Regions from separate parts of the Lysobacter sp. P5_B9 genome, predicted to be linked through region 1. Evidence: riboswitches for the same ligand, from Rfam matches in the RefSeq annotation. Region 1 holds a riboswitch; the other holds the start of a gene.
What was found. Region 1 has a riboswitch for cyclic di-GMP ahead of ACXJJ9_RS07000 (autotransporter outer membrane beta-barrel domain-containing protein). Riboswitches for the same ligand answer to the same signal wherever they lie in the genome.
Positions count from the first base shown of each region.

Region 2: linked by a shared signal. The riboswitch ahead of ACXJJ9_RS00165 (isopeptide-forming domain-containing fimbrial protein) and the one ahead of ACXJJ9_RS07000 (autotransporter outer membrane beta-barrel domain-containing protein) in region 1 are both predicted to bind cyclic di-GMP.

Region 1 is NZ_JBFULP010000002.1:405,804-410,211, forward strand. Features, by position in the region: gene trmB (tRNA (guanosine(46)-N7)-methyltransferase TrmB) at 1-191, opposite strand, end outside; gene ACXJJ9_RS06990 (thiazole synthase) at 191-997, opposite strand; cyclic di-GMP riboswitch class I at 1,247-1,334, shown strand; gene thiS (sulfur carrier protein ThiS) at 1,426-1,626, opposite strand; gene ACXJJ9_RS07000 (autotransporter outer membrane beta-barrel domain-containing protein) at 1,793-3,631, shown strand; tRNA gene ACXJJ9_RS07005 (tRNA-Gly) at 3,751-3,824, shown strand; gene ACXJJ9_RS07010 (ATP-dependent zinc protease family protein) at 3,924-4,408, shown strand, end outside.
Region 2 is NZ_JBFULP010000001.1:31,659-36,066, reverse strand. Features, by position in the region: gene ACXJJ9_RS00165 (isopeptide-forming domain-containing fimbrial protein) at 1-1,702, opposite strand, end outside; cyclic di-GMP riboswitch class I at 1,776-1,867, opposite strand; gene ACXJJ9_RS00160 (AgmX/PglI C-terminal domain-containing protein) at 1,909-3,303, opposite strand; gene ACXJJ9_RS00155 (ExbD/TolR family protein) at 3,314-3,820, opposite strand; gene ACXJJ9_RS00150 (ExbD/TolR family protein) at 3,817-4,323, opposite strand; gene ACXJJ9_RS00145 (MotA/TolQ/ExbB proton channel family protein) at 4,349-4,408, opposite strand, start outside.

The DNA of each region.
Region 1 (4,408 bases):
CCGAACGCCGTGTCGAAATCGCGTGGCATGCCCGCATAGTCCAGGCCGAAACGCGGCCACAATTCGTCGAACGCGCGTTGCTGCGCCGGCGTGAAGCGTCCCTGCCGCAGCACGAAGCTGCGGACCTTGCGATGGCCTTCCTCGATGGTGAAGGGCTTGGGCGGGGCCTTGCGGGCGTCCTGCTCAGACATCAGTCGATCAGCCCGTCCACCGGCGACGATGCGCTCGCGTAGCGCTTGCGCGGGATACGCCCGGCCTTGAACGCCGCGCGTCCGGCTTCGACGGCGAGCCGCATCGCATGCGCCATCAGCACCGGATCCCTGGCGCCGGCGATGGCAGTGTTCATCAGCACGCCGTCGCAGCCGAGTTCCATCGCGATCGACGCGTCCGACGCCGTACCCACGCCGGCGTCGACGATGATCGGCACCTTCGCGTTTTCGATGATCTCGATGAGGTTGTAGCGGTTCTGCACGCCCAGGCCCGAACCGATCGGTGCGGCCAGCGGCATCACCGCGACGCAGCCGATCTCCTCCAGGCGCCGGCACAGGATCGGATCGTCGCTGGTGTAGACCATGACGTCGAAGCCGTCCTTCACCAGCGTTTCGGCGGCGGCCAGCGTCTGCACCACGTCGGGATACAGCGTCTTCTGGTCGCCCAGCACCTCGAGCTTCACCAGGGTGTGGCCATCGAGCAGTTCGCGGGCGAGGCGGCAGGTACGCACCGCGTCGTCGGCGGTGTAGCAGCCGGCGGTGTTGGGCAGGATGGTGAAGCGGTCCGGCGGCAGCACGTCGAGCAGGTTGGGCTCGCCGGGGTTCTGGCCGATGTTGGTCCGGCGGATGGCCACGGTGATGATCTGCGCGCCGGCGGCATCGCTGGCGCGGCGGGTCTCGTCGAGGTCCTTGAACTTGCCCGTGCCGGTGAGTAGCCGGGAGGAGTAAGCCTTGCCGGCGATGACCAGTGGGTCCGCGGGCGGAGTGAACAGGGCGGGAAGCGTCATCCCGGGATTTTAGCAGCGGTGCTTTAGCAGCGGCGCTGGTGATGCCGCTGCGCCGACCGAGCGCACCGGGCGCTCCGCTCCGCCTACCGTTCGTCGATTGGAGCAGGGATTGGCAGCGGGAGTGGCCGTTCCGACTGCGCGGACGCGTTGGGTTCATGCAGCAGGATGCATCGGGCCCGGCACGGCGAGCGTTCCCCTGCGTCTCCCCCCGGCGAAGAAGTCCCTGCTACGCGCGGTTTACACCGTCGGTATGTACAAGAGCACACCCGGTGCGAGCCGGGGCCGCAAAGCCGAGGATCCGGGCGACTCCCTCCGCCCCGATGGCCGGGTTCCCACTACCGCGGTGTTCACCGCGCGTCTCCACTGACCCGACTGGTTCTCTCCCCAGCCGGGTTTTCTTTTTCCGGGGTGCGCTACAGCGACCCGGTTCAGCCGCCGCCCAGGGCGTGCACGATCTCAATGCGGTCGCCCTCGCGCAGCGCGCATTCGCCGTGGCGGCTGCGCGGCACGATCTCGCCGTTTACCTCGACCGCGACACGGCGCTCACCGAGTCCTTCGGCCTGCAGCAGCTCGAGCACGGTAATGGGATTGGCGAGGGCGCGTTGCTCGCCGTTCAAAACGATGTCCATGCGGGCATTGTCGCGGCACTCGCGGGCCGGGGCCAGTGTTGTGCGCCATGCCGCAGTGCCCCTTGTGGAGCGCGTCACGGCATGGTTCGATGCGTGCGCCATGCGTGGGCGTATTGCGCCCCGCCAGAAGCCAACCATAAGAAAGTCCACTCTGGGGAGAGAACCGATGAAGAAGCCCGTCCGCCGATTGCTTGCCGCCGCCCTGGCGCTGGCCGCTGCTCCAGCGTTTGCAGGAACCTTTTCCAATACGATCTTTTTCGGCGACAGCCTGACCGACTCGGGTTTCTACCGGAACTTCCTCATCCAGCCGTCGCCGCTGGCGCCGCCCAATCCGTCCAACGCCCTGGTCGGCCGCTTCACCACCAATCCTGGCCTGGTGTGGTCCGAGTACCTTGCCAATTTCTACGGCACCAACGCGGCGCCGGCATGGTCGCTGACCAACACCGGCACGCGCATTCCGGGCACCGGCAGCAATTACGCCGCTGGCGGCGCCACCGTCGTGCCGGGTCCGGGTTTTCCGCCCACCCCGCCGACAAGCTTCGCCCCCTCACTGACCACCCAGGTCAATGCCTACCTCGCCGGCGGTGCGGCTGACCCGAATGCGCTGTACACGGTCTGGGGCGGCGCCAACGATCTGTTCTTCACCCTCAACGGCGCCACCACGCCCGCGCAGTTCCTTGGTTCGGCGGCGGCACAGGTCGGGCTGGTCGGTGCCTTGGAGAACGCCGGCGCGCGCTACGTCCTCGTGCCGACCATGCCCGACGTCGGCCTGACGCCATTCGGCCTGTCGCAGGGTGCGGCTGGCTCGGCCGGCATCACCGCACTGGTGAACGGCTACAACCAGACCCTGTTCGGTGGCCTCGCCCAGCAGAACCTGCGCGTGATTCCGCTGGATACCTACCACCTGCTGCACGAAATCAGTGCCGATCCCGGCGCCTACGGTTTCAACAGCGCGACCATCCCGGCCTGCGCCGGCACCTCGCTGACCTGCGTGAGCACCGGCAGCGGCCGTGCCTTCGCCGACGGCGTGCATCCCAGCACCGAAGCCCACCAGATCATCGCGCAGTACGCAGTCTCGATCCTCGAGGCCCCGCGCCAGATGGCGCTGCTGCCGAATTCGGCGTCGATGGTGGGCCGCTCGCGCGCCGAGCGCGTCGCCGCGCACACCGGCAAGCCGGCCGCGGACGGCATGAAGTGGTGGAGCGACCTGCGCGGCGACTTCCAGCGCTATGACGACGGCGACATCTACGACGGCGCCGGCCCGACGCTGAGCTTCGGCGTCGACTGGAGCAGCGGCGACCTCGTCTACGGCGCCTTCGCCGGCTACGGCCGCCAGTCCGAGGACTTCGGCCACAGCGGCGGCAGCTTCGACCAGACCGACATGAGCCTGGGCGGCTTCATCGGCTGGTACGCCGACAACGGCGCCTGGGTGAATGGCCAGCTGAGCTGGAGCCAGGTCGACTTCGACATCGATCGCAAGATCGCGCTGGGCCAGGCCGTGCGCAAGCACAGCAGCTCGGCCGACGGCGACAACCTCACCGCCGGCATCAGCGCGGGCTGGGACTTCGGCAATGGCGCGCTGCGCCATGGTCCGGTGCTGAGCCTGCTGGCGCAGCGCATCAAGATCGACGGGTTCAAGGAGGACCACGCCGACCAGTCCACCTCGCTCGCCTATCCGGACCAGAATTTCGATTCGCTGATCGGCAGCGTCGGCTGGCAGGCGAGCTATGCCATCAGCGAGCAATTCCAGCCGTATGCGCGCCTCACCGTGGACCGCGAGTTCGAGGATGCGGACGAGGAAGCCCAGGCACAGGTGCAGTCGATGCCTGATACCGCGCCGTACGCCGTGCCCGGCGTGCAGTTCGACCAGGACTACGGCACGCTGACCTTCGGTGCGCGCACCAAGGTCTTCGGGTTGGAAGCCAATATCGGTACCAGCCTGACCGTGGGCCAGAGCAACGCCGACCATGCGACGGTGTTCGCTACGGTCGGCGCGGATTTCTGACGCACATCGATCGATGAACCAGGCGAAGGGCCCCTCGGGGCCCTTTGCTTTTGCGCCCGGGCGGCCAGCCATGCCGCGTTGCCAAGCGCGTAACCCGGGGCATAGACTGCCGTCCGTCAGCGGGTGTAGTTCAATGGTAGAACTTCGGCTTCCCAAGCCGATAGCGTGGGTTCGATTCCCATCACCCGCTCCAGTTCGATGCTCGTGGAGCGTTGCAAGCCGCGGCAACAAAACCGTAACGGCAGTCGCGTCAAAGTGACTGCCGTTTTTCTTTTTTCCGCAGGTGTATGGCATGGCACGACAGATTCCTCGCGAGCGCATCATGCTCGGCTGGCGCGAGTGGGCCAGCTTGCCGCGGCTGGGCTTGCCGGCCGTGCGATGCAAGATCGACAGCGGCGCGCGCAGCTCGTCGCTGCATGTCGACCGCTATTGGCGGTTCAGCGAACGCGGTGGCCCGTGGGTCGGTTTCCGTCTCAGCAACGACGGCCACGGCGAGGCGACGGTGCAGGCAGCGGCACCCGTGTTCGACGAACGCGACGTCATCGACTCCGGCGGCCATCGCACGCGGCGCATCTTCCTGCGCACGACGCTGGCCCTGGCCGGCGTCGAACGCGAAATCGAAATAAACCTGACCGATCGGCAGGGCATGCTGTTTCCGATGCTGCTCGGCCGCACGGCAATGGCGGGCTGGTTCGCTGTGGACCCGGCGCGATCGTTCCTCCATGGGCGGCGCGAAGTCGGTACACCGGCCATCGCCCGGCCCGTTTCCCAGTCGCG
Region 2 (4,408 bases), on a different contig from region 1:
CCGGCAGCGAGGTGAATACCAGCGAGCCGGGAACGAAGTCCGGCGGCAGCTGGTCGCGGAAAGTGACGTCGGTAAAACCGGACTTCGTCGCCTGCAGGCGCAGGGTGTAATGCAGCACGTCACCGGGCGTAGCGGTCCTCGCCGGATCGTCGCCGCTGGTGAGGTCGCGGACCGTCTTCTCGTAGAAATAGCCCGACAGCAGGACCGCGAGCGAATGCGCGTCCTCATGGTCGTCGATGCCGACCGTGCCGTTGGTGAGCGTGCGGGTCACTTCGACGCGCGCGGGATTGCTGCTGCGGTCGTTGAACCAGCTCGTCGCACCGGCGACGTTGGTGAGGGTGACGCCGTTCTGGCTGTTGGCGTCCAGCTTGGTACGGTACTGCACCACCAGGTGCTGACCGGGCGCGATGGGTCCCGCAGCGTCGAGAAACTTCAGGCTCAGCTCGCAGGTGGGCGCGGCGGTATAGGACCGCGTGTAATGCACGCCTTCGGTCAACGCCGTGCCGCCGAGCAGGACACCGGTGATCTGCGGCGTCATGTCGCACATGCCGCCGTTCGGGCCGTCGGGCAGGCGGTCGAGCAGCGTGACATTCCATGCGTCGAACTGGCCCGTGTTCACAGCGTCGACGGTGAAGTCGCCCCACTGGCCGAGGTTCAGTCCGCCACTACCGAGCACCACGCTACCGCTCTTGTTGACGACCAGGTTCGGCCCGGCGATCTGCGTCGGATTGGAGATGCCGTTCTCGCCGGGCAGCGGGGTATAGAACGTGCTGTCGATGAGACGACCGAACTGCCAGATCGCCGTGTTGACGAAGGACTTCCCGAGGACATTCACCGTCGGGTTGTCGTTGAGCACGGTGGTGATGTCGATCGCCAGGCGCCCACCCTTGGGCAGGATGAAGCCCGGCGGGAAATGGAATTCGATCAGGCCATTCGCGTTGGCGACGATGTTCGGATTGATGGGCGCGCCCAGCGTCGCGCAGGACAGGTCCGTGCACCAGCGCACGCTGGGCGTACCGACCAGGCTCATGTCGACGCCCGTGCCGGGAATCACGGTGGGCAGCTGCACTGGCGGCGTGCTCGGATCGCCGTCGTCCAGTCCGTTGAGATACACGGTGGCCGGATCGAAACCGATGTTGTCGTACAGCGTGATGCCGTGCAGATCGTTCTGCGACGCACCGTTGAGCACCACCGTGCCGGTGGACGGATCGATCAGGACGGGAATCAGTAGCCGGTAGGTGAACGGCACGCCCACGGCCGCGTACGACGGGGCGGACTTATTGATCGACTCGACTGGGACCAGGAAGTTCTGACAGTTCGGCCTGACGTTCTCCAGCGAGCCGTTGACGAACCAGATGTGATGCTGGTGCACCGCGTCGCACGCGATGTTGCCCATGGTGAAGTCGACGTTGTCAAACACCACCAGCCAGCGCTGATCGGTCTGGCCGGGCGAGGTGTAGAAGCTGATGTTGGTATCGAGCGGATTCGGCTGCTGGAAATTCCGGATGACGCAGTTGCCGTCGATGGTCAACTGGCTGGGGGCCGGATTGACCACGTTGCCGTCGATCACGCCGCCGTAATCGGCAACGCAGTCCGCCGCATACGCGCCAAACGTCGTACCGAGCAGTATCAACAAGGCGCAGAGCTGGATGTGGATCCAGCGCTTGCCTGCTCCTGCGTTGCGTGCGATCCCCAGACTCATACACCCTCACTCCGTTCGCGTGCGACGCAAGCCACCGACGGACCAAGGGAATGCCTGCGCTCCGGGCGCAGGTTCCGGCGGTCCCGCTGCCATGGGGCGCTTTGCGCGCCCGACAGGCCGGTGACTTTGCGTCGCCACCTTTCGGTGGTTTTGCCTTTGTCGTATTGCGTTTTTTTGCTTCGAAACGCGCGCTGCGACGCGTCGTCTCAGCCAGACGGCAGGAAATTCATCGGGTACACGATCGTTACTGCAGGCACGTCCTTCGCGCCGAAGTTGAAGCCCTTGACGCGCTCCACGATGCCGGAGGTCAGGTCCGGCGCATCCATTTCCGACGACTGCACCTGCACCATCGACACACTGCCGCCCGGCTGGATGGTCAGGCGCAGGATGACCTTGCCCTGCAACGTCGAATCACGACGAAGCTCGCGCTGGTACAGCCGGTACAGCGCAGCCTTGTAGCGGTCGAAGACGATCTGGATCTCCTCGCCGGAGCGTCCGCCCTTGCCGCTGGCACCGACCGACTTGTTGCTGTCCGCGGACGCGATCGCGTTGATTCCACTCGAGGCCCTGGTCAGCGCAGTGCCCTTGATGGCTCCGCGTTCGCCACCACCACTGCCGAAGCTGCGGCTCTGCGAGGACAGGTTGATGCCACCGCTGCTCCCCGGTGCATTGCTGGCCAACATGGCGCGTTCCGGACGCGCCGCGCCGGTGTCGGCACTGAGCTTCGCGGACTTGCCGAGCTCGGCCACGGCAGGCAGGTCGTCCACCGCTGCCAGGCTGTCCTTGAACGCCAGGATGCCCTGCGGCTTCGACGCCTGCGGCTGCTTCGGAACGGGCTGCGGTTCGACCTTCGCGGTCGGCCTCGTCGGCTTGGGCTCGACCTTTTTCACCACCGGCTTGGTGAGTTCCGGCGGCGGCGGCGGGGCCTCCTCCAGCTTCTTGGTCTCGGGGATCACGGTGACCACGCGTTCCGGCAACTTCTCGGCCGCGGGGACGATCTTCTGCGGAACGTGGATGAAGGGGAACACGATCGCAATCACCAGCCAGACGCACAGTGCGATGGCCAACCCCTTGCGCGAACGCCGGTCCTCCTCGCCACGCGTCCACAGCATGAGGTGCGGACGCGCACGCTCCGTCTGGAGCTCGCGCTCGACGATCCACTCGTTGCGCAGGCGTTCGAGCTCCTCCTGATGCTCGAAGGCTTCGTCCTCGAGCAGGAAGAGCTGCTCGTTCTCCTCGCCGATCCGCTCCACCAGGCCGCAGCGACGCGCATCGATATCGGCGATGCGAGCGCGCACGGACTCGGTTCGGCGACGCGCACGCGCGATGTGCCCGGGCCATTCTCCCTGCTCGGAGAGCCCTTCCCAGAACAGCGCCGCAGCGCCCGCCTGGTCCAGTTCCTCCAGTGCGTGGCACGCCTTCTCCAGCACCTGATGCTGGAAGCGCACCCCAGCGAACGATTCGAGCTCGTCATCGACGGCGGCGAGGTCGCACGCAAGTTCGGCGAGTCGCGCACGTGCGTGCGCGATCCGCTCGTCGAGCGGGTTCTGGGCCGCGACATCCCGGATGGTTTCGAGTTCCATGGTCTTGGTATCGGTCACTTGTGCTGACTCAACCGCCGGCCGGGGCGCTGCCGCCCTTCTCGAGCACGGCGAGCGACAACTTGTCGTAGGCGGCCGCCGTGCAGGTCGTCATCACCTTGCGGATCACCTCGTAGGGAAGGCTCTTGTCGGCCAGCACGGTGATTTCGCGGTGGGCGAGCGCGGCCTGTTGCGCGGCGCCGCCCCCGGCGGTCAATGGACGCGACAGATACTCGCGCAGCGGCTCGATCAGCGCGGCCTTCGGATCGCGGATCTGGTCCATCGTGGCGATCACTTCCCCCTGCACGAGCAGCATGTCCTGGGTGATCGTCACTACCACGGTCTCGGCGGGCTTGGCTTCGGCGGTGGAGATCGGGACCTCCACGCCCTTGGCGTTCTGGACCACCTCTACTTCGGTCGAATAGATCAGCAGGAACGCCACCATCACCGACATGATGTCGATCATGGGGATCAGGTTGAGCTCGACATCCTCGTGCTTCCTGCGTGCGCCACGAAACGGGTTCAGCGACATCCTCATGGTGCGTCTCCCACGGCGACCTTCGGGAACATTGAAATGCGGCCGCGCTCATCGGGCGTGCCGGTGAAGCCATGGCTGTTGGCGGTTGCCAGGTCCGTGCTGCGGACCGCGTCCATCACCTGCACCAGATGGTCGTAAGCCACGTCCGGGGCCATCAGCACCGAAGCCGTGTCGACTTCCACGTGCTGGCCCTTGAGATCGGCGGCGAGGAGCGACAACTTCTCGAGCGGATAAGCCCCGTTCTCAACAGGCAATACGGCGATCGTGTCGCGACCGTTGGTCAGCTCCAGCCCTTCCTTGCGCACCATCACTTCGAGGCGGAAGGCCGGTTCGGTGGGCGCGCCGGCGGACGCACTCGGCAGGTCGAGCTGGATGATCGAAATGCGCGAGAACACCGCCGTCATCAGCAGGAACGTGACCATCACGGTGAAGATGTCGATCATCGGCACGAGCATCAGCTCGACCGGTTTGGCCGGTGGCTTGCGGCGGGGCATCAGGGCCATGGCGTCGTCTCTCCTGTCCCTGTCCTCAGGCGGCCCGGATGTTCTGGACGGAGGCCTGCTGCGCGATGCGATTCGTGCGCAGCGT